DNA from 2 places in the Virgibacillus sp. MG-45 genome. Region 1 is predicted to be linked to the other one. Evidence: a T-box and tRNA genes for the amino acid it is inferred to sense, from the RefSeq annotation. Region 1 holds a T-box; the other holds one or more tRNA genes.

Evidence for each region. A T-box is a leader RNA that pairs with one kind of tRNA and senses whether it is charged. The one in region 1 lies ahead of ileS (isoleucine--tRNA ligase), so its partner is inferred to be a tRNA-Ile.
Region 2: it has a tRNA-Ile gene. The T-box ahead of ileS (isoleucine--tRNA ligase) is inferred to sense a tRNA for this amino acid. The anticodon was not compared.

Annotation. Positions count from the first base shown of each region.
Region 1 covers NZ_JAXOFU010000001.1:1,913-17,273, forward strand. The annotation lists gene pyrE (orotate phosphoribosyltransferase) at 75-689, opposite strand; gene pyrF (orotidine-5'-phosphate decarboxylase) at 679-1,386, opposite strand; gene SPK86_RS00025 (dihydroorotate dehydrogenase) at 1,383-2,294, opposite strand; gene SPK86_RS00030 (dihydroorotate dehydrogenase electron transfer subunit) at 2,294-3,046, opposite strand; gene SPK86_RS00035 (dihydroorotase) at 3,165-4,445, opposite strand; gene SPK86_RS00040 (aspartate carbamoyltransferase catalytic subunit) at 4,402-5,325, opposite strand; gene pyrR (bifunctional pyr operon transcriptional regulator/uracil phosphoribosyltransferase PyrR) at 5,508-6,056, opposite strand; gene SPK86_RS00050 (RluA family pseudouridine synthase) at 6,204-7,112, opposite strand; gene lspA (signal peptidase II) at 7,109-7,582, opposite strand; gene ileS (isoleucine--tRNA ligase) at 7,709-10,468, opposite strand; T-box leader at 10,518-10,755, opposite strand; gene SPK86_RS00065 (DivIVA domain-containing protein) at 10,825-11,328, opposite strand; gene SPK86_RS00070 (YlmH family RNA-binding protein) at 11,430-12,206, opposite strand; gene SPK86_RS00075 (YggT family protein) at 12,218-12,484, opposite strand; gene SPK86_RS00080 (cell division protein SepF) at 12,491-12,913, opposite strand; gene SPK86_RS00085 (YggS family pyridoxal phosphate-dependent enzyme) at 12,959-13,636, opposite strand; gene pgeF (peptidoglycan editing factor PgeF) at 13,658-14,470, opposite strand; gene SPK86_RS00095 (YlmC/YmxH family sporulation protein) at 14,537-14,800, opposite strand; gene sigG (RNA polymerase sporulation sigma factor SigG) at 14,888-15,361, opposite strand, start outside.
Region 2 covers NZ_JAXOFU010000002.1:76,984-92,344, reverse strand. The annotation lists gene dnaG (DNA primase) at 1-1,517, shown strand, start outside; gene rpoD (RNA polymerase sigma factor RpoD) at 1,554-2,678, shown strand; gene SPK86_RS02665 (hypothetical protein) at 2,758-3,312, shown strand; gene cccA (cytochrome c550) at 3,415-3,789, shown strand; gene SPK86_RS02655 (tRNA (adenine(22)-N(1))-methyltransferase) at 3,953-4,663, shown strand; gene SPK86_RS02650 (Nif3-like dinuclear metal center hexameric protein) at 4,656-5,771, shown strand; gene SPK86_RS02645 (DEAD/DEAH box helicase) at 5,817-7,130, shown strand; gene SPK86_RS02640 (deoxyribonuclease IV) at 7,157-8,050, shown strand; gene SPK86_RS02635 (DUF2624 domain-containing protein) at 8,092-8,376, opposite strand; gene SPK86_RS02630 (DUF4190 domain-containing protein) at 8,551-8,949, shown strand; gene SPK86_RS02625 (hypothetical protein) at 9,004-9,333, opposite strand; gene SPK86_RS02620 (NfeD family protein) at 9,410-10,039, shown strand; gene SPK86_RS02615 (Na/Pi cotransporter family protein) at 10,283-11,908, shown strand; tRNA gene SPK86_RS02610 (tRNA-Asn) at 12,224-12,298, shown strand; tRNA gene SPK86_RS02605 (tRNA-Met) at 12,303-12,379, shown strand; tRNA gene SPK86_RS02600 (tRNA-His) at 12,396-12,471, shown strand; tRNA gene SPK86_RS02595 (tRNA-Ile) at 12,489-12,565, shown strand; tRNA gene SPK86_RS02590 (tRNA-Ser) at 12,576-12,668, shown strand; tRNA gene SPK86_RS02585 (tRNA-Phe) at 12,878-12,953, shown strand; gene SPK86_RS02580 (superoxide dismutase) at 13,121-13,732, shown strand; gene SPK86_RS02575 (MFS transporter) at 13,888-15,159, shown strand; gene SPK86_RS02570 (peptidoglycan D,D-transpeptidase FtsI family protein) at 15,245-15,361, shown strand, end outside.

The sequences.
Region 1 (15,361 bases):
ATCCCATCTAGTTTTATCTTCAACTAGATGGGGCCTTATACATAATTCCTTATGATTGTTGCAATGTGCAACGACTATAATGCTTGTCGCCATTCGAATAATTTCTGCTTTTGATGACGATTAACCTCTCCTCTTGCCTCCATCATCGAAACAAGCTGATCAAAGCTTGTTATCGTTTGAAGGGGAAGCTGTAATGCAGAAAAGCGCTCAGTAGCTACTTGAAGCCCATATGTAAAAATAGCTAGAACACCAATCACCTCTACTCCAGCTCGCTGCAATACTTGCGCAGTTTCAATCGCAGATCCACCTGTTGAGATTAAATCTTCGATCACAATAGCCTTTTGTCCAGGGGTGATTCGCCCTTCTACTTGATTTCCTTTCCCATGTCCCTTCGGCTTTGACCTTACATATACCATCGGAAGATCTAATCGATCTGCTAACCAAGCCGCATGTGGAATACCTGCTGTAGCACAGCCAACAATAATATCAGTCTTTACATTCATGTCAACAATCATATGTTCAAATGCATCCGTAATTTTCTTACGAATAGCAGGATAAGACATGGTAAGTCGATTATCACAATAAATCGGCGACTGAATCCCTGAGGTCCACGTAAAATATGATTCTGCGTTTATTTGAATTGCTTTGATCTGCAATAAATCTTGTGCTAATTCCCATTCATTCGCCATTATTCCACTCCTTTAATGCTTGTTGATAAGCTTGATGAGGATCAAGTGCTTTTGTAATACTTCGTCCAATAACGAGGATATCTGCTTGCTGTTTTTTTGCATACGCAGGTGTTGCGATTCTTATTTGATCATGCTGATGAGATTGTGCCAATCGGATTCCAGGAGTAACGGTTAAAAATCCCTCCCCACAAGCTGCTTTAATCTGCTTCGCTTCATGAACAGAACATACCACACCATCAGCCCCATTATTTTTTGCTAGCTTAGCAAGGTGAACCGCTTCTGCTTTCATTCCACCTTGGAGGTGCAATTCATTTTTCACAACACCTTCATCCATAGAAGTTAATATTGTAACGGCAATTAATTTTGTCTTTCCATTTGGATTTCCTTGTAATAGTCCTTCTTTGGCTTGTTCAATCATTTTCGCCCCACCAAGCGCATGAACATTAACGATATCCATATTAAGCCTTGCCAGATTCATCATCGCCTGCTTCACCGTGTTAGGAATATCATGCAATTTCAAATCTAAAAACACTGGATAGTTTTCCGCGATTAATTTTTCTACAACACTTGGTCCTTCGCGATAAAAAAGCTCCATTCCTATTTTTACAGGGACTTGCTGTAATCGATGCACCTTTAAAAAGTGCTTCGATTCCTCCCAGCTCGGAAAATCCAGTGCAAGATACATTGAACCCCTCATATCCCATGCCCCTTTCCAATCGCATCCTCGACCGAACGGAATCCGTTTTCCTTTAAGACAGTCGGCAAAGCGTCAATAATTTCTGGACAGACATACGGATTTTGAAAATTAGCTGTTCCAACTGCTACTGCACTAGCACCAGCAAGTAAAAATTCAAGTACATCGGTTGCAGTTGAAACACCACCCATCCCAATGATTGGTATAGAAACATGCTCGTACACCTCATAGACCATGCGAATTGCTACCGGTTTAATGGCTGGTCCTGAAAGCCCCCCTGTTTTATTTGCGAGCACTGGTGTTTTAGATGGAAGATGTATTTGCATCCCAGTTAGTGTATTTATCAAACTAAGCCCGTCTGCACCAGCCGCTTCCACTGCTTTCGCCATTTCTACGATATTCGATACATTCGGTGATAATTTTACATACACTGGTTTATTACTAACCTTTTTCACAGCCATTGTAACTTGAGCTGCGATGTTGGGATCTGTTCCAAACTGAACGCCGCCAGCCGTTACATTCGGACAGGATATGTTAAGCTCAAGTGCATGAACTGTCTTTACATCATTAAAGGCATAGGCAACGCGTTCATATTCCTCTTTCGTGCTGCCCGCAATATTAGCAATGATACACGTATCATATTGGGCAAGAAAAGGAACCTCTTCCTCAATAATCGTATGCACACCTGGATTTTGAAGTCCAATTGCGTTTAGCATGCCACTTTCTGTTTCCGTAACGCGTGGAGTTGGATTTCCTAGCCGCATATTTTCAGTAGCTGCCTTCATCATAACAGCACCTAATTTTCCTAAATCATAAAATTGACTATATTCTCTGCCAAAACCAAAGCACCCTGAAGCAGGCATTATTGGATTTTTCAGTGATAAACCTGGTAATTCAATCGACGTGTTTATCATAGAATAACCTCCCCTACTGCAAATACTGGACCATCCTTGCATATTTTTTTGTACCCAATTTCATTGTTGGATGGAACAATACATGCAAAACATGCACCAACTCCACATCCCATCCGTTCTTCCATCGAAATATAGCCTGGAACACCTTGTAGGTTGGATGTAACTGCTTTTAGCATGGGAACAGGACCACAGGTGCAAAAAACATCGACTTGTTTCTTATCTGGAAGTGCAGCTGTAACGAGCCCTTTTAAGCCATATGAACCATCTTCTGTCACAATAACCGTCTCTCCTAATTGACGAAACTGTTCCTCATAAAACACATAATTCAAGCTTTGAAAGCCTAATACTGCTGTTATTTGGCAGCCTTGCTTACTCAATTCTTTTCCAAGATAATAAAGTGGTGGAACGCCAATCCCACCGCCAATTAATAAGACCGTTGAATCTTGCATTCTATCTATCGGAAAACCATTCCCTATCGGACCAATTCCATCAATCACTTCATCTACGTGAAGATTTGCAAGCGCGGAAGTCCCTTTGCCTACAACCTTAAATAGGAGCGTAACCGTTCCTGCTTGCTTATTTACATCTGCTATGGAAATTGGGCGTCTTAGTGTATGTCCATTCACAGATAAATGGATAAATTGCCCTGGCTTTGCACACTTACTTACCCGATTATTTTGTAGCACCATTTCGATTGTATCCTTTGCAATTTGGTGCTTTTGTTGAATTCGTAATGGTTCTTTTCTCATCTCTTTACACAGCCTCTTTATTCGTTATAGAAATCAATTTATTATCCATTTAATATAGTACGTTGCAGTCCACATGAAAAAACGTTTCGGATCGGAAAGCGTCCCATCTGAAGCTTTATCATCGAGTGGACGCTTTAAAAACAATGTTCCCTTCAACGATTGTTAACGTAGGTTGACCTTGCACCTTCCAGCCATGAAATGGGGTGTTTTTTCCCTTCGAAAAAAATTGAGCTCGGTCAATTAAAGACACTTCTTCTATATCTACTACGGTCATATCCGCGACAGCTCCTTCTTCGAGCTTGCCGTACGGAAGGTTAAATACAAGAGCAGGCTTTATCGTTAGCCATTCTACCAATTGCTGTAAGGTTACTTGCTTTGTTTTTACAAGATACGTATAAAGCAACGGAAAAGCTGTTTCGAGTCCAACGATTCCAAATGGAGAATCGAGCATTCCTTTTGCTTTTTCATCAGTAGCATGTGGGGCATGATCCGTTGCAATAAAATCAATTGTCCCATCAAGTAGACCTTCTAATAAGGCTTGTTGGTCTGCTTTACTTCGAAGGGGTGGATTCATTTTAAAATTTGTATCTTTTGTAATGATTGCCGTTTCATTTAATAGAAGATGATGTGGTGTAACCTCCGCAGTTACATGGATCCCTGCTTTTTTTGCATCTCGAATGACACGAACAGATTCCTTTGAACTAACATGGCAAACATGATAATGACATCCTGTTGCTTCTGCTAATAATACGTCTCTTGCAATTTGTACGGATTCACTTAGTTGCGGAATTCCCGGTAGCTCTAATCGCTCACTAACAAGCCCATCATGCACAACGCCACCATACACAATGGAGTTATCCTCACAATGGGCAACAATCGCTTTTCCACAAGCAGCCGCTTCCTTCATCGCACGTAGCATTACATCCGCTGTTTGAATCCCAATCCCATCGTCTGTGAAGGCAAAGGCCCCTTCCTCAGCAATTGCTCTAATTTTTGTTAGTTTTTCACCTTGCAAACCTTCCGTAATTGCTGCATATGGAAGCACCCGAACGCATGCCTTTTCTTTTATTTTTTTTTGTAAAGACCGTATTTGTTCTACATTATCTGGAACAGGATTTGTATTAGGCATCGCACAAACGGTTGTAAAACCACCTCGCGCTGCTGCTTTTGTACCTGTTTCAATTGATTCTTTATGCTCGCCACCCGGCTCACGCAAATGAATATGAACATCAATAAAACCTGGCAACAATAGCTGGTTATCGCAATCGATGACTTGATCTACTTGTGAATGAAGCGCTCCGCCAATCGAAATAATTCGATCGTCTTCAATTAATACCTCACAGTTTTCCGTTGTATTATCCGGCAATAAACGCTTGGCGTTCTTTAGCAGCATGCGCATTGGTAATCCCCCATCCTTCTAATAAGTGTGTTATTACAGCCATCCTGGCATAAACCCCATTCTCCATTTGCTTAAAAATTCTTGAGCGATTACATTCTACTAAGGATTCATCTATTTCAACTCCTCTGTTCACTGGAGCGGGATGCATAATGATAGCATTCGGTTTCATTTTACGTTCACGTGCTTTTGTCATTCCATAATGCGCTAAATAGTTTTGTAATTCTTTTTTATTTGCATGACGCTCATGCTGGACACGAAGTAGCATAATCACATCACAGCGTTCAACTGCTTCATCAATCGTTAAGGCTGGAATTTCTAAACAAGGATCTTCAAATCCAGGTGCAGCACTAATGAATACATTCGCCCCTAACCTTTGCAAGGCTTGCGCATTGGAATGTGCAACTCTACTGTGCTTAATGTCGCCAACAATTGCGATATTCAAGTTTGAAAAATCTCCAAACTCTTGATAGATTGTTAGTAAATCAAGCAAGCATTGCGTAGGATGCTCTTTCGTTCCAGCACCTGCATTAATAACTGGAATTGCCATTTTATCCGCGAGCCCTTCTATCCAATTATCATCATGATGACGAATAACGAGAAGATTTGCTCCAATCGCCTCAAACGTTTTCGCTGTATCGTACAATGATTCTCCTTTTTTTATACTAGACGTATCTGCATGAAAATCGATGACTTCCATTCCTAATTTTTTCTGGGAAACGATAAAGCTCATGCTCGTTCTCGTACTCGGTTCAAAAAATAAATTCGCAGCAAATAAAGGAGTATCTATTTTTCTTTCATTTTTCCGATGCTGTTCTGCACTTTCTAATAACGACATGATTTCCCCCACAGATAATTGATCTAATGAAATAAAATGTTTCATAGCTTCCTCCTTAACAATAGTATGAAATTTCATCCCACAATCCTATTGGTCTTTGTTCAGCTCCATAAAAAAAACTCTTTGCGAATTTTAGTCGCAAAGAGATGAACGTATCCTTATCTAGCAATACGTAAGCTGTGCGACCTTGTAAATCTCGCTGGATTTTCTTAAAGGTCTTTCGATATTTAAACTTTTTCATATAGACTAACAGAATCATCCTGCTCATCAGTTTCCTGTAATTGAACGACGATAATCTCCTGATCCGATGTTGGAATATTTTTCCCCGCAAAATCTGCTCTTATCGGTAGCTCTCGATGTCCTCGATCAACAAGCACTGCTAATTGAATTTGCGAAGGTCTACCAATATCCATTACTGCATCCATTGCTGCTCTTACTGTTCTTCCTGTATAAAGGACGTCATCAACTAAAATTACTTTCTTCCCAGTAATGTCGATCGGAATATTTGTATCCTTTAACTCTGGATCATTAGACTCAACCGCGATTTCTAAATCATCACGATACAAGGTAATATCTAATTCTCCTAAAGGTACTTCCAAGCTCTCAATCCGTTTAATATTATCCTGTAACCTTTTAGCCAGCGGGACCCCACGAGTCTTAATTCCTACTAAAATGATATCCTCTCCACCCTTATTCTTCTCCAGAATTTCATGTGAAATCCTAGTCAGCGCACGATGGATAGCCGAATGATCGAGTAAATCGGTTTTTTTTCGCATGCCACCACTCCTCCCAAAAAAAATTCCCTTTCTCCACGAGGAAAAAGGGATAAACAATAACGAAGATATCCGTTCCCTTGTAGCCTCACAGGACTATATTAAAGGTTCGATTCATTGTTATTATTATTCCAAACTCTACAACCGTTGTCAATACATATTCTTCATATCGTCTAATAATTGGTTAAAATATGCTGGAGCATCGACTTCAAATCGCATCCTCTCTCCAGTTCTAGGATGCTGGAAGCCGAGCACCTTGGCGTGAAGTGCTTGGCCGTTGATTTGCAAGGTTTTTCGTGGCCCATACTTTAAGTCTCCAACGAGTGGATAACCTATATACCGCATATGCACCCGAATTTGATGGGTTCTTCCTGTTTCAAGCTGACACTCAATATGTGTAAATTTTTCAAATCGATGGATGACCCGAAAATGGGTAACTGCTTGTTTTCCCTTATCTACAATTCCCATTCTTTGACGATCATTCGGATCTCTGCCAATTGGGGCATCAATCTTTCCGTGTTCATGATGAATAACCCCATGAACAAGGGCTTCATATTTGCGTTCCATTTGTTTATCCGCTAATTGCTCTGCTAAATGAATATGTGCCTGATCATTTTTTGCTACAACAAGTAAGCCACTTGTATCTTTATCAATTCGATGAACGATTCCAGGCCGTTCGACTCCGTTAATCCCCGATAAGTCATCACAATGAGCCAATAACGCATGAACGAGTGTACCAGTTTGATGACCAGCGGATGGATGAACTACCATACCCTTTGGCTTATTTACAACTAATAAATCACTATCCTCATACATAATATCTAATGGGATGCTTTCTGGCTCTAAATTCAAAGGAACTGTTTCTGGAATTTGCCACTGAATAACATCCCCTGATTGGCATTTATAATTCGGTTTGACAATCTCTTCATTCACTGTAACATTTCCGTCTGTAATCCAATCTTTAATTTGTGAACGTGATATTTCTGGGTTTATCGACGACATTAATTTATCAATTCTTGTTTTTGCCTCCGTATCGGCGACAACATGCTGAAAGCTCATTTAGCTGTTCCTTTCCGTTGTTTCTTTTCGTCTATTATTGTAGCAATAATTACCATTCCTACGCCAACGACTAATGCTGCATCGGCAACATTAAAAATTGGGTAGTCATAATTAAATAGGATAAAATCAAAAAAATCGACAACCTCTTTCCGAAACAAACGATCAATAAAATTACCTATTGCTCCGCCTAAAATAAAACTCAGCGCAATTGCTAGTAACTTACTTTCTCTTGCAAACTTCTGAAGGTAATAAACTACTGCTATAACGACAATAATCGTAATGATATAAAAGAATACCATCTGGTCTTGTAAGATTCCCCATGCTGCTCCTTTATTTCGGTGGGAGGTAAGATAAAAGAAACCATCAATAATCGGTATTTGTTCATACAACTCCATATTTTTTACAACAAGCCATTTTGTAAACTGGTCAACGGCAATTATGCTTGCTGCAATAAGGTAATACCATATCATGCGCCATCCTCCGTTATATTCAATTTGTACATCGTTTCGAATCATCTGTGTCATATTAAAAGGCTGTCCGCAATGGATTTGTTTATGCACCTTTTCCATGGGACAGCCTAGTAGCTTACACCGTAATTAAGACGAATAATTTGTTTTTACGATATCCGCACAACGCGTACAAAGGGTTGGATGCTCCTGATCTTTTCCAACTGTATTGGAAGCAACCCAGCAACGTTCACATTTTTCTCCAGTATGCTTTTGAACTACAATATCAACATAGCGGAAAGGTTTCGCATTTTCATCCTTCTCTACAATTTCTGCCTCTGACACGATAAATAATTGGTGTAGATTCGGAATCGACAATAAGATGTCTTTCGTTTCTTCGTCTTTTGGCACAAGCGTAATTTTTGCCTCTAACGATTTCCCGATAACCTTTTCATTCCTTGCTTCCTCTAGCGCTTTAAGCACATCGTCACGAACGAGCATGAAGTGGTTCCATTTTGTTTCCTCTTGAACGTCGAACTGTGCAATCTTTCTTGGCTCTGGAATATCAGTTAGCTGAACACTTTCTTCCGTAACACCTGGAATATACTCCCATACCTCATCAGCAGTATGTGGAATTATTGGTGTCAACAGCTTCACTAATGTTGTTAAAATTTCATAATAACCGGTTTGAATACTTCTTCTTCTATGATTGTCTTTTGCTTCAATGTATAATACATCCTTCGCAAAGTCTAAATAGAAGGAGCTTAAATCATCCGCACAGAAGTTATGGATGCGATGAAAGATTGGCGAATATTCAAATGCATCATAGCTTGCACGCACATCTTTTACTAGCTGCTGTAATCGATAGATCATAAAACGATCTACTTCCTCTAGGTTTTCCTCTGCTACACGATCTGTCTTCGGATCAAAATCTGCTAAATTTGCAAGCATAAAGCGGAAGGTATTTCTAATTTTACGATAAGCCTCCGATGTTTGCTTTAAAATATCGTCCGAAATTCTAACGTCAGCCTGATAATCAACGGAAGCAACCCACAAGCGTAAAATATCGGCACCAAGCTGCTTTAGAACCTTAGATGGCAAAATCACATTTCCTAATGACTTACTCATCTTACGGCCATCTCCATCCATAACAAATCCGTGGCTTACTACATTTTTGTAAGGTGCCTTACCGGTAACAGCAACTGCAGTTGATAAGGATGAATTAAACCAACCACGATATTGGTCACTTCCTTCTAAATACAAGTCTGCAGGTCGCTGATGATCGTCTCGTCCTTCAAGAACTGCCTCATGCGATGAACCCGAATCAAACCATACGTCCATAATATCGGTTTCTTTCGTGAATTTTCCGTTCGGACTATGCTCCGATGTAAATCCATCTGGAAGTAATGCTTCTGCCTCTTTTTCAAACCATATATTAGATCCATGCTCTTTAAACAATTGAGAAACATGATTGATGGTTTCATCCGTAATTATTGGTGTTCCATCCTCGCCATAAAAGACAGGAATCGGAACCCCCCACGTACGTTGACGAGAAATACACCAATCCTCCCGATCACGGACCATATTATAGAGACGTGTTTCTCCCCATGCAGGATACCAATTTACTTTTTTAATTTCATCTAAAATATTTTGACGAAAATCCTTAATCGATGCAAACCATTGCGATGTTGCTCGGAAAATCGTCGGTTTTTTTGTTCTCCAGTCATGTGGATAAGAGTGTGTAATAAATGAAAGCTTTAGAAGCGCTCCGACCTCTTCTAATTTTTCCGTAATTGGTTTATTCGCTTGATCATAAAATAATCCTTCAAAGCCAGGAGCTTCATTTGTCATAACTCCTTTTTCATCAACAGGACACAATGCATCGATACCATAGCGCTTCGACACGTAAAAATCATCTTCCCCATGACCAGGTGCAGTGTGTACACAGCCAGTACCAGCATCTGTTGTCACATGATCTCCTAGCATCACAAGTGAATCACGATCATAAAACGGATGCTTCGCAACAACTTTATCTGCCTGTTTTCCGACAAACGTGCGAATCGTTTCGCTGTTTTCCCAGCCTAATTCTTCAGCAACTGTTTCCAATAATTCTGTAGCTACGACAAAATGATTAGCACCCACCTTCACAACCGAATATTCAAGCTCCGGATGTAAGCTAATTCCTAAATTCGCTGGAATAGTCCAAGGTGTTGTCGTCCAAATAATAATTTTTTCTCCGTTCTTCAATACATCATTTCCTTCTTTTACATCAAACGCGACATAAATGGAAGGAGATCGCTTATCTTGATATTCAATTTCTGCCTCTGCTAAAGCAGATTCAGATGATGGTGACCAATAAACAGGCTTTAATCCTTTATAGATATAGCCTCTTTTAGCCATTTCACCAAATACTTTAATTTGAGCTGCCTCATAATCCTTTGTTAATGTAATGTAAGGATTATCCCAATCACCACGAACACCGAGTTGCTTAAATTGAATCCGTTGATTATCAATTTGGTTCATTGCATAGTCAGCACATTTTTGTCTAAACGCTGCAATACTCATTTTTTTACGATCGACTTTTTTATTTTTTGTTAAAGCAGCTTCAATCGGTAGTCCGTGCGTATCCCACCCAGGGACATATGGCGCTTGAAAACCCGTCATTGATTTATAACGAACGATAAAATCCTTTAATATTTTGTTTAAGGCATGACCAATGTGCAGATCTCCATTCGCATATGGGGGACCATCATGCAAAATAAATAACGGTCTTCCTTTTGTTCGTTCTTGAACCTTTTCATATAAGTTGTTTGCTTCCCATTCTTGTTGCCTTAATGGTTCTTTATTCGGTAAATTTCCACGCATCGGAAAATCTGTCTTAGGCATAAGTAATGTTTCTTTATAATCCATCATAATTTCCTCCTATAGTCCAAAATAATATAAAAAGCCTTCTAATCCCAGAAGGGACGAGAAGACTCGCGGTACCACCCTTATAAATTTAAATAGCAAAGCTACTTAAACTCACTCGATATTCGTAACGTGAATAAACGTCCTTTCCTACTCAATAGCGGTAATGCTATTTTTCGTAAGGATACTCCAGAGTGATTTTCTAAAAGAAGTACTGTAATCAGGCTCCCACCATTTCCCGACTCGCTTCACAGCCTTTGCTTTTATACTTTCTCTTTCACCGTAGTTACATATTAAAAAATGATTTCATTCATTACATGATAATGAATTATATGTAAAATTGCAATATACGTCAAGCTTTATGATTCATTTTCAACAAGATCTAATTCTTCTTCCACATCTGTATCCAATAAGCCTTCCCAATCATTGGTAGATATCATATCGAGTTGCGCTTCAACAAGCATTTTTAGTCTTGTTCGGAAGACTTTTGCTTGTTTTTTTAATTCTTCTACTTCAATAGAAATTCTTCGTGACTTACTCAACGCTTCGTTAATAATACGATCCGCATTTTTTTCTGCTTCTTTAATGATAAGCTTTGATTCTTTTGTTGCATTGCTCTTTAACTCTTCCGCTGTTTCCTGCGCAATTAATATCGACTTATTTAAAGTCCCTTCAATATTCGTAAAGTGACTTAAACGATCCTTCATTTGCGCTACTTGCTCTTTTAATTCTTTTCTTTCTCGAATTACGATTTCATAATCTTTAATTACTTGATCAAGAAATTCATTTACTTCATCTTCATCATACCCTCGAAAGCCTTTTGTAAATTCTTTATTATGAATATCTAATGGTGTTAATGGCACATTGGCCACCTCCTCATCTTATTTACCAAAAAACTTGTATACGAACATTGTTTATCCTATATTTCGACAAAAAAACATCAGATTCCTGCATTTTCAGTTCATTATTTTAATAAAGCGGCAGTAATTCTAATTTTGTCTTTTTTTGTACGTCCATTGACATCAATAAGCTTACTTCTTCCTTTTCCTCGTAGGGAAAGAATATCTCCCGGTTGCACGAGGAATTTAGCATCATCCACCACACGAAAATTAACCTTTACTTGTTGCTTATTAATGTATTCATTTGCTTGCTTTCTGGGTATATTATATATTTCTTTAACTATATTATCCAGCCTTAAAGAGGAAATCGTCTTTGATACTTCTTCCCATATAGGCGCTACTTCAATAAGTTGATTAAATGATACCTCATGTAATTGTATACTAGCTCGTTTTACAGCAGTTAACTGAGTCATTACAAACGGTGAAATTTCTTTAGCTAGAACAATTTGAATGATGCCATTTGATACATATATATCCCCAAGCTTTTCTCGTTTCACTCCAAGCGATAAGAAAGCTCCTAATACATCTCGATGCTCAATTTGAATAAACTTGTCCGGATACGTCGCTTCTAAAAGGACCACCCCAAATGATTCTTCAGTTATCTCTTCATAGTACGGTGAAATCACTGCTCGTTTTCGTTCAGAATAATTACCGCCACCAAACAAATCTAACGTCACATCATCGCCTGATGAATTGACAAGCATCCGAACAATCTGTTGTTCTCGTGGGTCTAAAAAATCAGTGAGCCTTGATTGAAAACGGGTTTCAACCAAGGTTTTCCAAGATAAAACTTGATCAATAAATGGGTATTCCTCTTTCCGAAAGTGCTGATAAATTTCCATAGCTTTAACCCTTAATACACAAGTATTTTATAAAGCTCCCACACACCAACCTTTGCCAGTTGTAGCACTATAATCGCTACGATTGGTGAAAAGTCAATCATTCCTAATGGCGGAATTATTTTACGGAATTGTTCTAAATATGGTTCAACAATCTTCCCTAAAAATTCACCAACAGTTGATTCTCGCGCTCCTGGGAACCATGACATAAAAATATAAATAATAATCGCGAATATATAAACATATAACACAAAATCTAACAATCTAAACAACTGAAACATAGGCTCTTACCATCCTTTTTCTAATTCATCCTCTTCTTCAAAAACATCGGTGATCTTGCCAGAAACGTCAACATTATCTGGTGTACATAGAAAAGTTTCCGCACCCAACTTTTGGATATCACCATTAATTGCATATACTGTACCACTTAAAAAATCAACAATTCGTTTTGCCTCATAACGATCTACACGTTGCAAATTAATTACAACAGAACGTCGATTAACGACATGATCAGCAATTTCCTGAACTTCATTATAAGACCTTGGCTCGCAAAGCACCATTTTTGATGATGCTTGTTGCATTGATGTCAAGTTAACAACATTATCCTTGCGCTGCTTATCATCCATCCCCGGTGTAGGCATCGCGTCTTCTACATATTCATATTCATCATCCATCGTAAAAAATGATTTTAGCTTATGTTTAATACTCATATCTTCACCACCTTATAAAAGCTTTTACATATATGTATTTTTCATTTAGTGGTCGGAACCAACAAGCTTAGATCCAATCCGTATATGGGTAGCTCCTTCTTCAATAGCGATTTGATAATCATTACTCATCCCCATTGATAAATAGTTACATGGTGCAAAGGGATATCCTTTATTTTGAACAGATACACGAAGTGCATGAAGTTGCTTAAAAACCGATCTAATCTTCTCTTTATCATCTGTATGTGGTGCCATTGTCATTAATCCAACTACGTTAATTTTTTGAAACAAGGCTAGCTGCTCAATAAAGGGCAGTACTTCTTCCATAGCCAGTCCATGCTTTGACGCTTCTCCACTTACATTTACTTGAACAAAGCAATCCACAGGTTTATTTGCTCTTTTTTCAATTTCTTTTGCTAAAGAAATGCGATCTAATGAATGAAGCACATCAATTTTATCTATCACATCTCTTACCTTACGAGTTTGCAATGTTCCAATAAAATGCCATTTCGCTTCATTCGTAAAATGCGCATACTTCTCTAAAAAACCTTCAAGTCGATTTTCGCCTAAGTTGACAATTCCTGCATCAATTGCTTCTCTTGTTCGTTCTATTGTAACATATTTCGTTACGCCGATAAGTGTAATATCATTTGGATTTCGATTTTTTTGCATACATACATTATCTATTTCTTGTTGAATTGTTGCTAAATTTGCGGCTACATCCATTATTGCCATGTCTCCTCCTCATTATAAGCACTCATCAAAGCCGATATATCCTAACATTCTTCCAGTCTTTCCATTATCGCGCCGATGTGAGAAAAAGAGTTCTTCGTCGCGAAATGTGCATAAGTTTGTTCTTTCTATATTATGACGTAATATACCATTTTGTAAAAGGATTTCGACGTTTAATTGCTTTAAATCAATCATATATCGACCATTCTCAAGATAGGTGACAGTTTTGTCAACGTGCTGCTTAGGAATCTGCTTCATTACATAATCATCTACCTCATAAAATTGCTGACTTATAGATGGACCAATGGCAACTTGTAATTGATTAACAGAAACGCCCAATGCGATCAATGCGTGTACCATTTCTGCAGCGATTCCTTTCACAGTACCTTTCCATCCTGCATGTGCGATTCCAACATAACCTGTTTCTGGATCGTAAAAAAAGAGAGGTACGCAATCTGCAAAAAAAGCGGTACAAAGAATCCCAGGTTTATTTGTAATTATACCGTCTGTACCTTTAATGGAAGTGCTCATCGAGCTAGCTCCCTTTCCTTTATCCTCATCATCCACGATTTTTATCTCCACTCCATGCACTTGTTCTGCACATACCCAATTTTCGACTGCAAAATGCAGCTTCTGTGCAAGTAGATTTCGGTTTTCGATAACATTTTCATGTAAATCATCAACATGAAGTCCAAAATTAAAGTGATTATATGGCTCTTCACTTACTCCACCTCTTCTTGTAGTAAAGCCTACACGAAGATTTGGGTTACTTTCTTGCCATTTTTTTATAACAAAGATATTCTCATCCAAATTAAATGGTTCGTTCACATTGATCAACCCCTATATAGAATACTCGTATTATTTTACCATATTTGAAACGAGGTTGTTCTACATTCATTGCTTTGTTTCCTCATATAGGATGGGCTCCTCTATTTGTTTAACTAGGATCACATCCGAACCTATTGTTACAATTTGTTCCCAATAAATAATCATTTCTTCTGCTTTTCCGAATAGTCCTTTTTTCTCACGTAAGTAAATAATAATCGCTGTAATTTTTCCACGGCTTGGATCAATATCTAAATCAGAAATGTGACCGATTCTTTCCCCACTATTAATAGCTATAACTTCCTTTACTTGAAGTTCTGATAATTTTATCATTACGCTCACCTTCCTTCTTTTATTTATATGCAACGAATGCCTATTTTTTCATAAAAAAACGGAACAGGCACATCCTGTTCCGTTTTTTTATTCAAACATTTGCTTATTCATTTGACTGATCGCTGCTTTTTCAAGTCTTGATACTTGTGCTTGAGAAATACCAATTTCCTCTGCAACTTCCATTTGGGTTTTCCCTTGAAAAAAACGTTTATTTAAGATCATTTTTTCACGTTCATTCAATCGGTACATCCCTTCTTTCAAAGAAAGCTTGTCTACCCAACCTTCATCTTTATCCTTATCGTCACTTATTTGATCCATCACATATATTGGATCTCCTCCATCATTATATATTGGCTCAAATAACGAAACCGGGTCCTGAATCGCATCCATTGCAAATATAATATCAGAATGAGGAATCCCCATTTCTTCGGCTATTTCCATTGGGGTTGGTTCTTTAGAGGTTTTATTGATTAGCTTTTCTCTTACTTGTAGTGCCTTATAAGCAATATCTCGTAAAGAACGTGACACACGAATTGGATTATTATCCCTTAAATATCTGCG
Region 2 (15,361 bases), on a different contig from region 1:
CTGAATTTGCTGTGCCGCAAGAAACATCTATGTCCCAAGAGCAGCAGCAGATGGTACTTGCTTTTGACTGGCTAACCAAGCTTTATCACCACTTGCTCAGGTACACAAAGGATGGTAAGGAAGGTTATCAATATTTTCAAGATCGAGGAATAAATGACGAAACCATTGATGCATTTAAGCTGGGATTTGCACCTCGAGTGAAAAATTTCACGGCTTCTTTCTTGGAAAAAAAGGGAATCCATCAACAAATTCTAGTTAAGGCAGGTTTAATTACTGTACATGATGATCACAGTATTACGGACAAGTTTAAAGGAAGGGTTATTTATCCAATTCGGAATCACCTCGGGAAAACAGTAGGATTTGGAGGCAGATCCATTACAGAGGATGGTCCCAAATATTTAAATAGTTCAGAGAGCGAGTTATTCCGAAAAGGAAAGCTATTGTTTAACTTTGATTTGGCGAAAAAGTATATTCGAAAAACAAATGAGGTCATTTTGTTTGAAGGATATATGGATGTAATTTCTGCCTACCAAGCAGGAATTCGCAATACTGTGGCAACAATGGGTACGGCATTAACGGAAACGCAAGCTAAGTTGTTAAGAAGGTATACAGAGTTAGTTGTTATTTGTTTTGATGGTGATCAAGCAGGATTAGAAGGTGCGTATAAAGCAGCGACATTGCTTCGTCAAACTGGATGTCAGGTGAAGATTGCCAATATAAAAGACGGTCTTGATCCAGATAGCTTTATTAATCAATTTGGTGGGGAGGCCTTTCAAAGGGAAGTTATCACACCAAGTGATCCTTTTATTGCGTTTTACATGCGCTATGTAAAACGAGATTTTAATATGAGTCTTGAAGGAGATCGCATTCAATATATCGAATTAATTATTAAAGAGCTTAGTAAACTGGAAAGTTCTATTGAGCTTGAGTTCTATTTAAATGAACTGCACACTGAATTTGATATATCTTTGGAAACTTTAAAAGAAGAACTAGGCAAGCATCGTGGAACCAATAAACATAAGCAGGATAAGCGATTAAAAGATAGATATACTAAGGAAAAATCTAACTTTTATCAAGCTCCAAAGATGCTACCAGCTTTTCACAAGGCTGAAAGACAACTTATTGCTTATATGCTGCAAGATCATTATATTGCGAGTAGGGTACAGGAGGAATTAGGTGCAGGGTTTAATATTGATGCACATAAGATAATAGCGACCCATTTATATGCATATTATGAAGAAGGACGTTCATCCAATGTAAGTAATTTTATTCAAATGCTTGAGGATGAGGAAGTAAGGCAGTTAGTAATTGAGATTGCAATGATCCCAATACATGAAGAAATAAGTGAAAAAGAAATTAATGATTATATTCGACTTATTCAAATGGAAACAAACGATGTTTCAAGTATCCGTGAATTAAAAAAACAGCAATTATTAGCAGAACAACAAAATGATACTGCGAAAGCAGCACATATAGCAATGCAAATAATCCAGCTTCAAAAACATATGAAGCAATGATTGATATAATATGTAATTTTGGAAGGAGGGGGACTCATGGCTGAAAATAAGTCTTCACAAACGAAAGAAAATGAAATCGAATTAACCCTTGAACAGGCGAAGGATCAAATACTGGAAATTGGGAAAAAACGAGGCTCATTAGCGTATGAAGAGATAGCAGATCGGTTATCTCACTTTGAATTAGAATCCGATCAAATTGATGAATTTTATGAGTTTCTAGGAGAACAAGGTGTAGAGGTTATTGGAGATTCAGAAACAGATCCTAATATGAAGGAAATTGCGAAAGAGGAAGAAGAATTCGACTTAAATGACTTAAGCGTCCCTATTGGAATTAAGATTAATGATCCAGTCCGGATGTATTTAAAGGAAATTGGGCGTGTTAATCTACTCTCAGCAGCGGAAGAAATTGAATTAGCGACTCGCATTGAAGAAGGCGATGAAGAAGCAAAACGTCGTCTCGCTGAAGCGAATCTTCGACTGGTTGTTAGTATTGCAAAGCGCTATGTTGGACGCGGAATGCTATTCCTTGATTTGATACAAGAAGGGAATATGGGTCTAATTAAAGCAGTAGAAAAATTTGACCACCGAAAAGGTTTTAAATTTAGTACGTATGCAACATGGTGGATTAGACAAGCGATAACGAGAGCGATTGCCGATCAAGCTAGAACCATTCGTATTCCAGTTCACATGGTAGAAACAATTAATAAGCTAATTCGAGTTCAACGTCAATTGTTACAAGATTTCGGTAGAGAACCAACTCCAGAAGAAATTGGTGAAGAGATGGAACTTTCACCAGATAAAGTGCGAGACATTCTTAAAATTGCCCAGGAGCCTGTTTCATTAGAAACACCAATTGGGGAAGAAGACGATTCCCATTTAGGTGACTTTATTGAAGACCAAGAAGCTGTTTCTCCATCAGACCATGCAGCATACGAACTGTTAAAAGAACAGCTTGAAGATGTGCTAGACACGCTTACAGACAGAGAAGAAAATGTTCTTCGTTTACGATTTGGACTGGATGATGGAAGAACACGGACATTAGAAGAAGTTGGGAAAGTTTTTGGTGTAACTAGAGAAAGAATTCGACAAATTGAGGCGAAAGCTTTAAGGAAACTTCGACATCCAAGTCGTAGTAAACGATTAAAGGATTTCCTCGATTAATTTTAGCAAGTCATTGGGAGCATTTGAACAATGACTTGGCTAATCCTGTTTTTACAGGAAGCATTGAACCGAGGTGTATATGTTGAACGATCAGCGTACAACCACAATTATTAAAGAAATACTTTATTGGAAGCAACATAAACTATTGCCTGAAATGTATTGTGATTTTTTGCTCGCACTATATACAAATGGTGAAGCTTCAACATTCGAAGATGAAGAAAAGATTTCAAATCAACGAATGGGTACTTGGACAATGAAGAAGGGACTTCAGTTCTTTCTTCTAGTCCTATTGGTACCGTTTTCATTTCTTGTCATTTATTTTACTCAATTTCAACTTGTTTTGCAACTTTCTATTTTACTTTTATTTTTTGGTTTTTCGGGATGGATGCTCAACAACTATAAGCATGTAAGGGATTCTTCCTTTCATATTGCTTTAGTAGTAATGCTTATTCTGTTTTTAATTATTTCTGATTTTTTTGTAAAACAGCTTGATTTGGGAAGTGCTGTAAGTGCAATAATCGTTTTATTTCATTTTATTTTTTGGTTTTGGATAAGTAGAAAATTACGTTTAAATTACTTAATGATTAGTAGCTTTATTGGATTATTTATTGCAGTTGGCTACCTCATTTTATAATTTTTACATCAAATGCTTTAAACTATTTAGGTTTTCAAGTAAAATAGATATAGCTTTTAGCTACATAACAAAGAAAATGGGGATACATAAGGAGGAAATACAATGAAGAGAAACCCAGTTATACCTTATGCAATTATTGCTATTATTGGGATTCTTGCGGTGATTGTGATCTCAGTTATCGGAGTTAATCAGCGTGATGACATCGAACAAGCTCAGGAAGGTGGAGCTACTGAGGAACAAGGGGGCGGAGAAGTTTCAGACGATCCAGAAGCAATATATGAATCAAATTGCGCAGCGTGTCATGGAGCTGATCTATCAGGAGGAATGGGACCAGATTTAACTAAAGTCGGTTCTAAACTTTCGGTTGATGAAATTACGGATGTGATAAAAAATGGTAAAGGCAATATGCCTCCACAAAAAAGTCTTGCTGACGAAGAAGTGAAAGTAATCGCTGATTGGCTTAGCGAGAAAAAGTAGGATGCATATGTTATGATGATAGATGTCATAAAAAGTAAGCTTTCTGTGTGATATGCCAGAAAGCTTTTCTTTTGTTTTAATATTGATAAATAAATTCCGTTTATTCGTTACACATAATTGATTTTTAACAATGAATTTGACACATGATAAATAGGAGGCAAGAATGTCCATGCAATTGAAATTATCCGAACGGCTGAAAACAGTCGCTTCTTTTCTGCCCGAAAACGCTCTGTTTGCAGATATAGGTTCTGACCATGCATATTTACCTTGCTATGTTTGTAAGTGTGATTCATCTTCACGAGCAATAGCGGGTGAAATTAATCATGGCCCGTATCAAAGCGCATTAGCAACGATTCAAAATTTTGGGCTTGAGCATGCAGTAGACGCTAGACTGGGGAATGGTTTGCAAATATTACGAGATGGTGAAGTAAAGCAAATTGTTATTGCTGGCATGGGCGGTTCTTTAATTCGAGATATACTAGAAAACGGTAAAGATAAGCTATCTCTTGTTAATCGTATTATTGCCCAACCAAATATTGACGAACGGGATGTTCGCAGATGGATGCAACAGCATCAATTTCACATTAGTGCCGAAGTATTGATGCTAGAAAACGGGCATTTCTATGAGATAATTGTAGGAGATCGTTGGAAAGAAGAAAAAGAAACGATTATACTTGATGAAAAGCAGCTTCTATTTGGACCGCACCTTTTAAAAGAACGTTCAAAGCTTTTCTATGAAAAGTGGAAGAGTGAACGAAAAAAATACAATCGAATTATTTCAGATATGAAAAATGCCAAAAAAATAAATGTTGAAAAGCTTTCCCAATTTGAAATGGAATTAAATTGGATTGAGGAGGTTTTACAGGATGGATAAACAACTAAAAAACAACGATATATTTCGCGCATTAGAACAAATGGCACCAAAGCATTTTGCGTATGAATGGGATAATGTAGGACTGCAAATTGGCTCTTCTAACCACTTAGTGAAAAAGATAATGACAACATTAGATGTGACAGAAGCGGTAGTCGATGAGGCAATTGAAAAGGACGTAAGCTTACTTATCGCTCATCATCCAATGTTTTTTAACCCGCTAAAGCAACTAAATGTTGATTCCATACAAGGAAGAATTATAAAAAAGTTACTTTCTCACAATATTTCCGTTTATGCTGCCCATACGAACTTAGACATTGCCGATGGTGGGATAAATGACATGCTTGCACAAAAGCTGGGTATTAAAGTTAAAGGAGTAATGGAAGACGTATTCACGGAAAAACTTTATAAGCTGGCTGTATTTGTTCCTAAAACACATGTTGATTCCGTGATGGACGCACTGAGCGAAAGTGGGGCAGGTCATATAGGAAACTATAGTCATTGTGTATTTCAAACAGAAGGAGAAGGAAGCTTCAAGCCGTTAGAGGGAACAAGTCCTTTTATTGGAAAAGAAAATCAACTAGAAAAAGTCAATGAGATAAAGCTAGAAACGATAGTACCAGAAGAGAATGTCTCTCGTGCCGTTGCTGCTATGCTTGAAGCCCATCCATATGAAGAAGTTGCCTATGACATCTATTTACTTAGCAATAAAGGAAAGAACTATGGGATAGGAAGAATCGGCGAGCTAGAAGAGGACATGACTCTTGCGGATTTCGTTGCTCATGTAAAGCAATCACTCGGGGTGCGAGGATTGCGTGTTGTCGGTAATTTATCGAAAAACATACGTACAGTAGCTATTTTAGGAGGTAGTGGTGAAAAATATATTCCACAAGCGATCCATAAAAAAGCAGATGTATTTATTACTGGAGATGTTACCTTCCATACTGCTCAAAACGCGTTGGATAGAGGATTAGGGATTATTGATCCTGGTCATTATATTGAAGCAATAATGAAGCAGTCCATGAAAGATTTTTTAAAGCAGCTTTCTTCTGCATATGGAGTGGACGTTATCGCTTCTGCGGTAAATACAGACCCATTTCAATTTTTATAAAGCATTCAACACTAACGAAACAATCTTCGAAAATGGAGGGAAATAATGGAGATAAATAAATTTGAGCAATTTTCTTTTAAACCCGAATTAATGCACGCCTTGGAAAAGCTTCATTTTACGAAACCAACTGAGATTCAGACAAAGGTGATACCTGCAATTCTTCAAGGGAAAAGCGTCATCGGTCAATCCCATACAGGGTCTGGCAAAACACATGCTTACCTATTACCTTTATTCCAGCAAATGGATGTATCTAAAAGAGAGGTTCAATTTGTGATTACAGCTCCAACAAGAGAGCTTGCAATGCAAATCTATGATGAAGTAAAAAAAATCATTCGCTTTTCAAATCAAGAAGAAAAATGGATCGCAAAATTATTGGTTGGTGGAACAGATAAGCAGCGAATGATGGAGAAGCTTAAAGAACCCCCACATATTATTGTTGGAACACCCGGTAGAATTTTAGACATGGTTAAGGAAGAAGCAGTATCTATCTTTACTGCGAGTTCTTTTGTAATTGATGAAGCGGATTTAATGTTGGATTTAGGTTTTATAAATGAAGTTGATCAACTACTTTTACGGGCAAAACCGAGCATTCAACTACTTGTTTTTTCAGCTACTATTCCACAGCGGCTAGAACATTTCTTTAAAAAATATTTAGAAAATCCGCTTCATGTAAAAATAGGAGATGAACTCTCACCTACAACAATGGAGCATCGTTTAATTGCGGTAAGACATCGAAATAAAGCAAATATGATCATGGAAATCTCTAAAACCATTCACCCTTATTTAGCGATGATATTTGCGAATAGTAAAGAGCATGCCAATGAATTAGCTGGTGAGTTACAGGAAAAAGGGCTAGATGCTGGAATATTGCACGGTGGATTAAGTCCAAGAGAAAGAAAAAGAGTGTTAAAGGATATTCAACATTTGCGTTTTCAATACATTGTTGCAACTGACTTAGCAGCTCGAGGAATTGACATTAAAGGGGTAAGCCATGTTATTAATGCCGATATTCCAAAAGAAGAAGAATTCTATATTCATCGTGTTGGAAGAACGGCTAGAGCTGGATTAGAAGGAACAGCAATTAGCTTGTATACAGAAGACGATATCCCACTCATTGAAAAATTAGAAGATAAAGGGCTAACTTTCCGCTTTTTTGATGTTAAAAATGGCGAGTGGAAGGAAGCACATCCATGGAATAAAAGAAACCTTCGTACGAAAACAACAACAGATGTGGAAAAGGAAGCTTGGAAGCAAGTACGAAAAACTAAAAAAGTAAAGCCTGGCTATAAAAAGAAAATGAAAAAGCAGCAGGAGCAAATTAAAAAGACGTTAATTAGAAAAAAGAAATATAAGAAGTAATCTTTTAGCAGGAGAGGTGGAGAAGCATGTTGAAAATAGGATCTCATGTATCAATGAGTGGGAAAAAAATGCTCTTAGGATCGAGTGAAGAAGCACTATCTTACGGTGCCACTACATTTATGATTTATACTGGCGCGCCACAAAACACAAGAAGAAAACCAATTGAAGAGTTAAATATTGAACAAGGTCAATTGCATATGTCTGAGAATGGAATTACCGATATTGTCGTTCATGCTCCATATATAATTAATATTGGTAATACTCAAAAGCCAGCAACCTTCGAGCTTGGTGTTAACTTTTTACGAAATGAAATCGATCGTACAAAAGCTATTGGTGCGAAGCAAATTGTTCTTCATCCAGGCGCACATGTTGGTGCAGGAGTTGAAGAAGGAATTAATCGTATTGTTCAAGGGTTAAATGAGGTTCTGGAAAAAGATGACGACGTGCAGATTGCATTAGAAACAATGGCAGGTAAAGGATCAGAAATTGGTAGAAGCTTTGATGAATTAGCCAAAATTATTGATGGGGTCACGTATAATGAGAAGTTATCTGTTTGTTTAGATACATGTCATATCCATGATGCAGGCTATGATGTTGTGCACGATTTTGATGGCGTCTTAAATGAGTTTGATAAAATTATTGGTGTAGATCGGATAAAAGTTGTTCATGTAAATGATAGTAAAAATGAACGAGGAGCACAAAAGGACCGTCATGAAAACATCGGCTTTGGACATATCGGGTTCGACGCTTTACATTATGTTATCCAACATCCGCAATTTGCCGATATTCCCAAGATTTTAGAAACGCCATTTGTAGGGGAAGATAAGAAAAATAAAAAAGCTCCATATCTTTTTGAAATTGAAATGATTAAAAGTGGTAAATTTGATGAGCAATTAAAGCAAAAAATTCTTAAAGCTTAAAAGAAAAGGAATAGTGCCCATTTGAGCATTATTCCTTTTCTTTATGCAAAAAATCCTTCTAGACCATATGTTTTGATAAGTTCTTTAAATAACTGATTCGCTTTCATTGCTGTTTCTTCATCTGTAATTAACGCCAAGTCTTTTAGCATTTTTTTCCTTCCGCTTTCGTGAAATGGATCTATTTTTTGTGTGCGAATGTATGTTGAGATTTGTTCCGCCTGACTTCTTGTAATCGAAAATCCATATTCTCTTGCATATTGTTGGATTTCACGAGGAGATGTTTGTTTTATTTTCTTTAATGCAAGTTCTTTAATAAAGTCGTTCATCTAATAACTCCTTTCATAAATAAACGTTCCGTCTTAGTATATGGATGAAAAGAAAAAATGTATCTTGTACGAATGAGCTCTTACGTCTGTTACCAAAAAATAACGTCTTTTTTTTTCGCAGTTATCCATAAACTATGCATGCACCTCAATTTTAAAAAGGAGGTTGGTTCCAGAATGGATGATTATAAAGGACGAAATGAATTTAACGATTATGGAGAGAATAATGTAGAACGAACGGCAGAATCAGCTAACTACAACACGCCCAATACTACTTTATCATCCTTTAGTAAGCGTGATGCAGAAACAGCTGCAGAATTAACTGCTAATAATACCCGGGCGGCAATTAACGATAGAGATGACGACAGAGCGTACGAAGCGGGGAGTGCAATTGGATGGATAGCATTAGCTTTATCCATCGCTTCCTTTTTTTGGGTCCCCATCATCTTCGGTGGAGCAGGGATTATTGTAGGGTTTGTAGCTCGGAACCGCGGAGTTACAACTTTAGGGAATATTGCGATTGCAGCTGGAGCTATCGCAATCGTTATATCCTTATTTGTAAGTCCATTTGTATAGATAAAGGAGAAGAGGCTTTAAATAGCCTCTTTTCTTGTATTATAAAAAACATTATCAGGGAACTTCGTCGCTATAAACAGGAAAAAAGTAATATTTTCCTGGTGTTAGCTGATATGGATTGACAGATGGGTTTGCAATTTTAAAATCAAGCATTATTTGTTTAATATCGATTTCGATTTCTTCCTGTTTATTTACTTTCTCAACAATTGAAAGCACATTTTCACCAGGAGCTACTTGTTTTTTAATTACATAAAAGGAACCTATTTGTTGCATTTCGTCATCTTGTAGTCTTGGCATATTAGCTTCTTTAAATAAATCCTGATACATACTAAAAGCAAGCAAAAGAATTACGATATATATTGCTAATCTTTTAATAAAGTTCATTTTAATGCCCCTTTTCATGAAACCTATTATAATAAAGGTACGTATTATAATATGAACTGTAATGGAGGTGGCCTCGATGGAGATTTTTTCACAGGATTGGATAGGAATTGTAATAACTGGCTTAGGTACTTTATTTTTAATAGGTGAAATATTAGTCAATATGCGTGGTTTTTTTGCCTTATTAGGAATTGGTTTTATTACTGTATATTTTTCGGTATATCTAGAAACAGGCTCTCTTATGCTTATGCTTATTATTTATTTTGTTGGATTATTACTCATCATAATCGATGGAAAGCTACTTAATGATGGAACGTTAGCGACTATTGGTTTAGCAAGTATGCTTACTGCTGTTGCACTTCCTGCTCCGAATTTCACTGCGGGTCTTTATGCTGTTTTAGGCGTATTATTAGGCGGAGGCATGTCTTTTCTATTTTTAAAGGTGTTTAAACGAAGAGAAATGTGGACTAAAATCACACTTACAGATCAATTAACAAATGAAGCAGGCTACAATTCAATGAATCAAGAATATGGAAAGTTATTGAAACTAGAAGGTATAACACTTACAGATTTGCGTCCGGTCGGTACAATTCGTATAAATCAAAAAGATTATAGTGCAGTATCAAATGGGCAATGGATTCCTAAAGGAAGCAATATTGTTGTTGATCAAGTAGATGGAACAAAAATTCTTGTATCAATAAAAGATTAATATTACTAAATATAAAAAAGATCCGTGAGCATGTGCTTATGGATCTTTTTTTAAGCCACTTCGAATGAAAACGATTTATTTGGGGAATCAATGAGATAGAAATGGATGATTTTATATATATATTTTAATTAATTGTAAATTTAATGTTAAGTATGTCGAAAGATACTTTACAAAGCGTTATGAATTTACAATAATGGAGAAGGTGTCACATATAATCTTAGCATTTGAAGGGATGGAGTACCGTTGGAAATTGATATTCAAACACTCCTATTTGAATTTATAGGTGGATTAGGAATATTTCTTCTTGGAATAAAGTATATGGGAGAGGGTTTACAAAGATCTGCTGGTGATCGACTTCGAGATATTTTGGATCGATTCACAAGCAACCCATTTTTGGGTGTATTAGCGGGAATAATTGTTACCATATTAATCCAAAGTAGTTCAGGAACAACTGTGCTTACGGTTGGACTAGTAAACGCGGGCTTCATGACGTTAAGACAAGCTATTGGTGTTATCATGGGGGCAAATATCGGAACAACTGTAACAGCATTTATAATTGGTATTGATATTGGTGAGTATGCATTACCGATTATTGCGCTCGGTAGCTTTCTTTTATTTTTCTTTAAGCATAAAAAAGTAACTGCAATTGGACAAGCCGTATTTGGATTTGGGGCTTTATTTTTTGGCTTGGAGTTAATGAGTAGTGGGATGTCACCATTAAGAAGTTTAGAGGCATTCCAACAGCTTACATTAGATATGAGTCAAAGTCCTATTTTAGGTGTAGTTATTGGAACAATATTTACATTAATTGTACAAAGTTCTAGTGCAACAATCGGAATTTTGCAAGGGTTATTTGCGGAGGGAGCAATTGAATTACAAGCTGCCATCCCTGTTCTCTTTGGAGATAATATTGGAACTACAATTACAGCAATTTTAGCGTCTTTAGGAGCTTCTGTTGCTGCAAAACGAGCTGCTTACACACATGTAATCTTTAACTTAGTAGGAGCTACCGTATTTATAGTGTTCTTAGGATTGTTTACGAAGTTTATTTATTTACTTCAAGGACAATTCTCACTGAATCCAGAAATGACGATTGCTTTTGCACATGGAAGCTTTAATATAGCCAATACGATTATTCAATTTCCATTCATTGGAGCATTGGCTTGGATAGTCACGAAACTAATTCCTGGGCAAGATGTAATTGTAGAGTATAAGCCGAAACATTTAGATCCTATTTTTATTCAGCAATCTTCGACACTTGCGCTCGATCAGGCAAAGGCAGAAATCATCCGTATGGGTGAATATGCGTACAAAGGCCTTGAAGAAACGAATCTTTATTTAACAACACATCAGCAAAAGCATTCGGAAATGGCAATGCAAATTGAAGGTGCGTTAAATAATCTTGATAGAAAAATCACCGAATATCTTGTGGAGATTTCAGGCGGTTCTATGTCAGAGTTAGAAAGTGCAAAGCATACTGCGCTAATGGATACAGTTAGAGATGTTGAACGTATCGGTGATCACTTTGAAAATATTATCGAGCTCATTGATTATAAAATTTCAAATAAGGTGACGATAACAGAGCAAGCACAGGAAGACTTAAATAATATGTTTGATTTAACAATTCTTACGGTAAAACAAGCAATTAAAGCACTCGAAAGTATGAATAGAGAAGAAGCACTAGCTGTTATTCAAAAAGAAGATCAGATTGATAAAATGGAACGAACCTACCGTAAAAAACACATCATTCGAATGAATGAAGGCCTATGTACTGGTTCAGCAGGTATTGTTTTCGTTGATATTATCAGTAATTTGGAACGTATAGGAGACCATGCTGTTAATATAGCTGAAGAAGTACTTTCAGACTAAAATGTTTTATAAGAAAGGGATTAATAGGAACATCCCTTTCTTATCTTTTTTAATTTTCTGTATAGCGTATCGTTTTCCGAAAATAATTTTTATGTTGAATTCCCTTTTAGAAAATGCTATAGTAATTATTGTCGTCATAATAAGAATGCGAATACATAGTTGATAAAAAAGTGCTTGACAGTTTTTGTCGAACGTGATAAATTATATTTCGTTGTCATTTTGAAAAAATGGTTTAGGAATCACAATTGAGTGAGTGGGAATAAGTTCCTAAATGTCTTTGCAAACGACAAATAATAAAAATGATGTTGATATTTTTCCACAGTAGCTCAGTGGTAGAGCAATCGGCTGTTAACCGATCGGTCGTAGGTTCGAATCCTACCTGTGGAGCCAATTTGGCGGTGTAGCTCAGCTGGCGAGAGCGTACGGTTCATACCCGTGAGGTCGGGGGTTCGATCCCCTCCGCCGCTACCAACTTTACATCATTATGGCGGTCGTGGCGAAGTGGTTAACGCACCGGATTGTGGCTCCGGCATCCGTGGGTTCGATCCCCACCGATCGCCCCATTAATAATTTGATAAACGGACCCTTAGCTCAGTTGGTTAGAGCTATCGGCTCATAACCGATCGGTCGCAGGTTCGAGTCCTGCAGGGTCCACCATTAATATCTCGGAGGTATACCCAAGTCTGGCTGAAGGGATCGGTCTTGAAAACCGACAGGGGTGTCAAAGCCCGCGGGGGTTCGAATCCCTCTACCTCCTCCATACATATGTAATTAGAAGAATTAACGCTCGGTAGCTCAGTCGGTAGAGCAAGCCGCAACCTTCCATGATAAGCACCTATGTGCAGGCTTGCGAGGAGTGCGACTTCACAGAAAAGCATGCAACACGACGAGCAAAGAATGCTTCCTTGAAAAGACATCGAAATAAGTTTACGAGCGAGGACACATTTTAAAAATTTCATACATTTATATGGCTCGGTAGCTCAGTCGGTAGAGCAAAGGACTGAAAATCCTTGTGTCGGCGGTTCGATTCCGTCCCGAGCCACCATTAACGATTATAAGCAACGATAAGTTGTTTTTTTTGTGCATAAATTTCCTTTAACACCATTTTTATCGTGCAAATGGTTTGCAAGTTTTCTAAACCTTTGATAACCTAATTTTGAAAGGGACGTAAGCTTACCCTTTATATTAAAGAATTTTGAGGAGGAATTATTTATGGCAAAATTTGAATTACCTGAACTACCTTATGCATATGATGCATTGGAGCCTACTATTGATAAAGAAACAATGAACATTCACCATACAAAGCATCATAACACGTATGTAACGAATCTTAATGGTGCAATCGAGGGACATGCAGATCTTCAAAACAAATCATTAGAAGAGCTTATTAGTAACATGGATGCAGTTCCAGCAGATATTCGTACAGCAGTACGTAATAATGGTGGTGGTCATGCAAACCATAGCTTATTCTGGAAAGTACTTTCCCCTAATGGCGGTGGTGAACCAACTGGTGAGCTGGCTGATAAGATTAATGGAACGTTTGGTAGCTTCGATAAATTTAAAGAAGCATTCGAAACAGCAGCTAAAACTCGTTTTGGCTCAGGCTGGTCTTGGTTAGTTTTAAATAATGGCGAATTAGAAGTGATAAGCACGCCAAACCAAGACAACCCATTAATGGAAGGAAAGACGCCATTATTAGGCTTGGATGTTTGGGAGCATGCATACTACTTAAAATATCAAAATAAGCGTCCTGATTATGTTGCAGCATTCTGGAATGTAGTAAATTGGGATGAAGTAACAAAAAATTATAACGCAGCAAAATAAACTTTAATTAAAATGAACATGGGAATTCTTCCTATGTTCATTTTTTTTGGCAGCTTCAATGGTGATTTCCTTAGTTTCAAACAAGTGACGTCTATTCTTGAATATTTGTGCATGAATTGCTCAAACTAAATGTGAAAGCAAAGGAGCAATGAATCATGCAAAAAATTCTCCAGCACGTTGTCGGAAAAGACGGTATTAATCGAGATCTAGTGCTACTTTTAGTTATTGGTGGATTATATTCTTTGGGTATATTCCTTTCAAATACATTTGTAAATGTTTACTTATGGAAACAAGCAGGAGATTATTTAACAATTGCTATGTATAATCTGGCAATTTTTTTATTTCAACCTACTACATTCATTTTTGCAGGAAAAATTGCCAAAAAGGTCGATCGAATCATCGTTCTTCGTCTTGGGGTCATTTTTTTATCGCTTTTTTTTCTCTTTGTGTTAATTATTGGTGAGAAAGCTGCAACGTTTAATTTTTTGCTAGGAAGCTTACTAGGAATTGGATATGGCTTTTATTGGTTAGCGTTTAATGTACTTACCTTTGAAATCACTGAACCAGAAACGCGAGATTTTTTTAATGGGTTTCTTGGTATTCTACAATCATTCGGAGGTATGGTTGCTCCTCTTAGCGCAGGCTTCATCATTGCAAATCTCCCAGATAATATAGGATATACTACTATTTTCACCATATCGTTTTTGTTGTTTATCGGTGCTGTTTCTGCCAGTTTCTTTCTAAAACGACGTCAAGCAGAAGGTGACTTTTACTTTCGACGTGTGCTTGAAGAAAGAAAACAGAATAATAATTGGAAGCGTATTTTAAATGCGCATATATTTCAAGGATTACGGGAAGGGATTTTTACATTTGTTATAACGATATGGATTTACCTTGTAACAAATAGTGAACTCGCATTAGGAATGTTTAATTTATATTTTTCGGGTTTGTCTTTTGTGTTTTACTTTTTAGCAACAAAATATATTAAACCACATTCACGAAAAAAGGCTATATTATTTGGAAGTGTAATACTTTATTTTTCTTTGTTTATCATTCTGTTTCAATTGAGCTATGTTTCATTAATAATTTATGGCATTTTGATTGGAATTGCGTATCCAATTATTAATGTTCCATACTTTTCATTAACCTATGATGTAATTGGGAAAGCATGGAAGGCAAAGGAGCTTAGAGTAGAATATATCGTAGTAAGAGAGCTATACGTTAATATCGGAAGAGTAGTTTCCATTCTCGTGTTCATAGGTGGAGTTACACTTATAGAAGCAGAAAAAATTATTCCTGTGCTGTTGCTTGTTTTTGGAACAGGTCATTTGTTTATCTACTTCTTTATTAAGGATATATATTTAAAAAGTATTCCGAATAAGGAAACATTAGTCAAATATCAAATGACAGATGAAAAAAATCGATAAAGGTCTTAGCTTCCCCTTATAATAGATGTTATAATTAAAAATACACATGTAATGAATATATAGTTTAAGGTAATGGGGGAGTAACATGAATAAAAAGAAAAAGAAGAAAAAAGCACAGCTTCCTTTTCGTTTAAATATATTATTTTTTGTTGTGTTTATATTATTTTCAGTATTGATATTACAGCTTGGTGTTGTACAAATA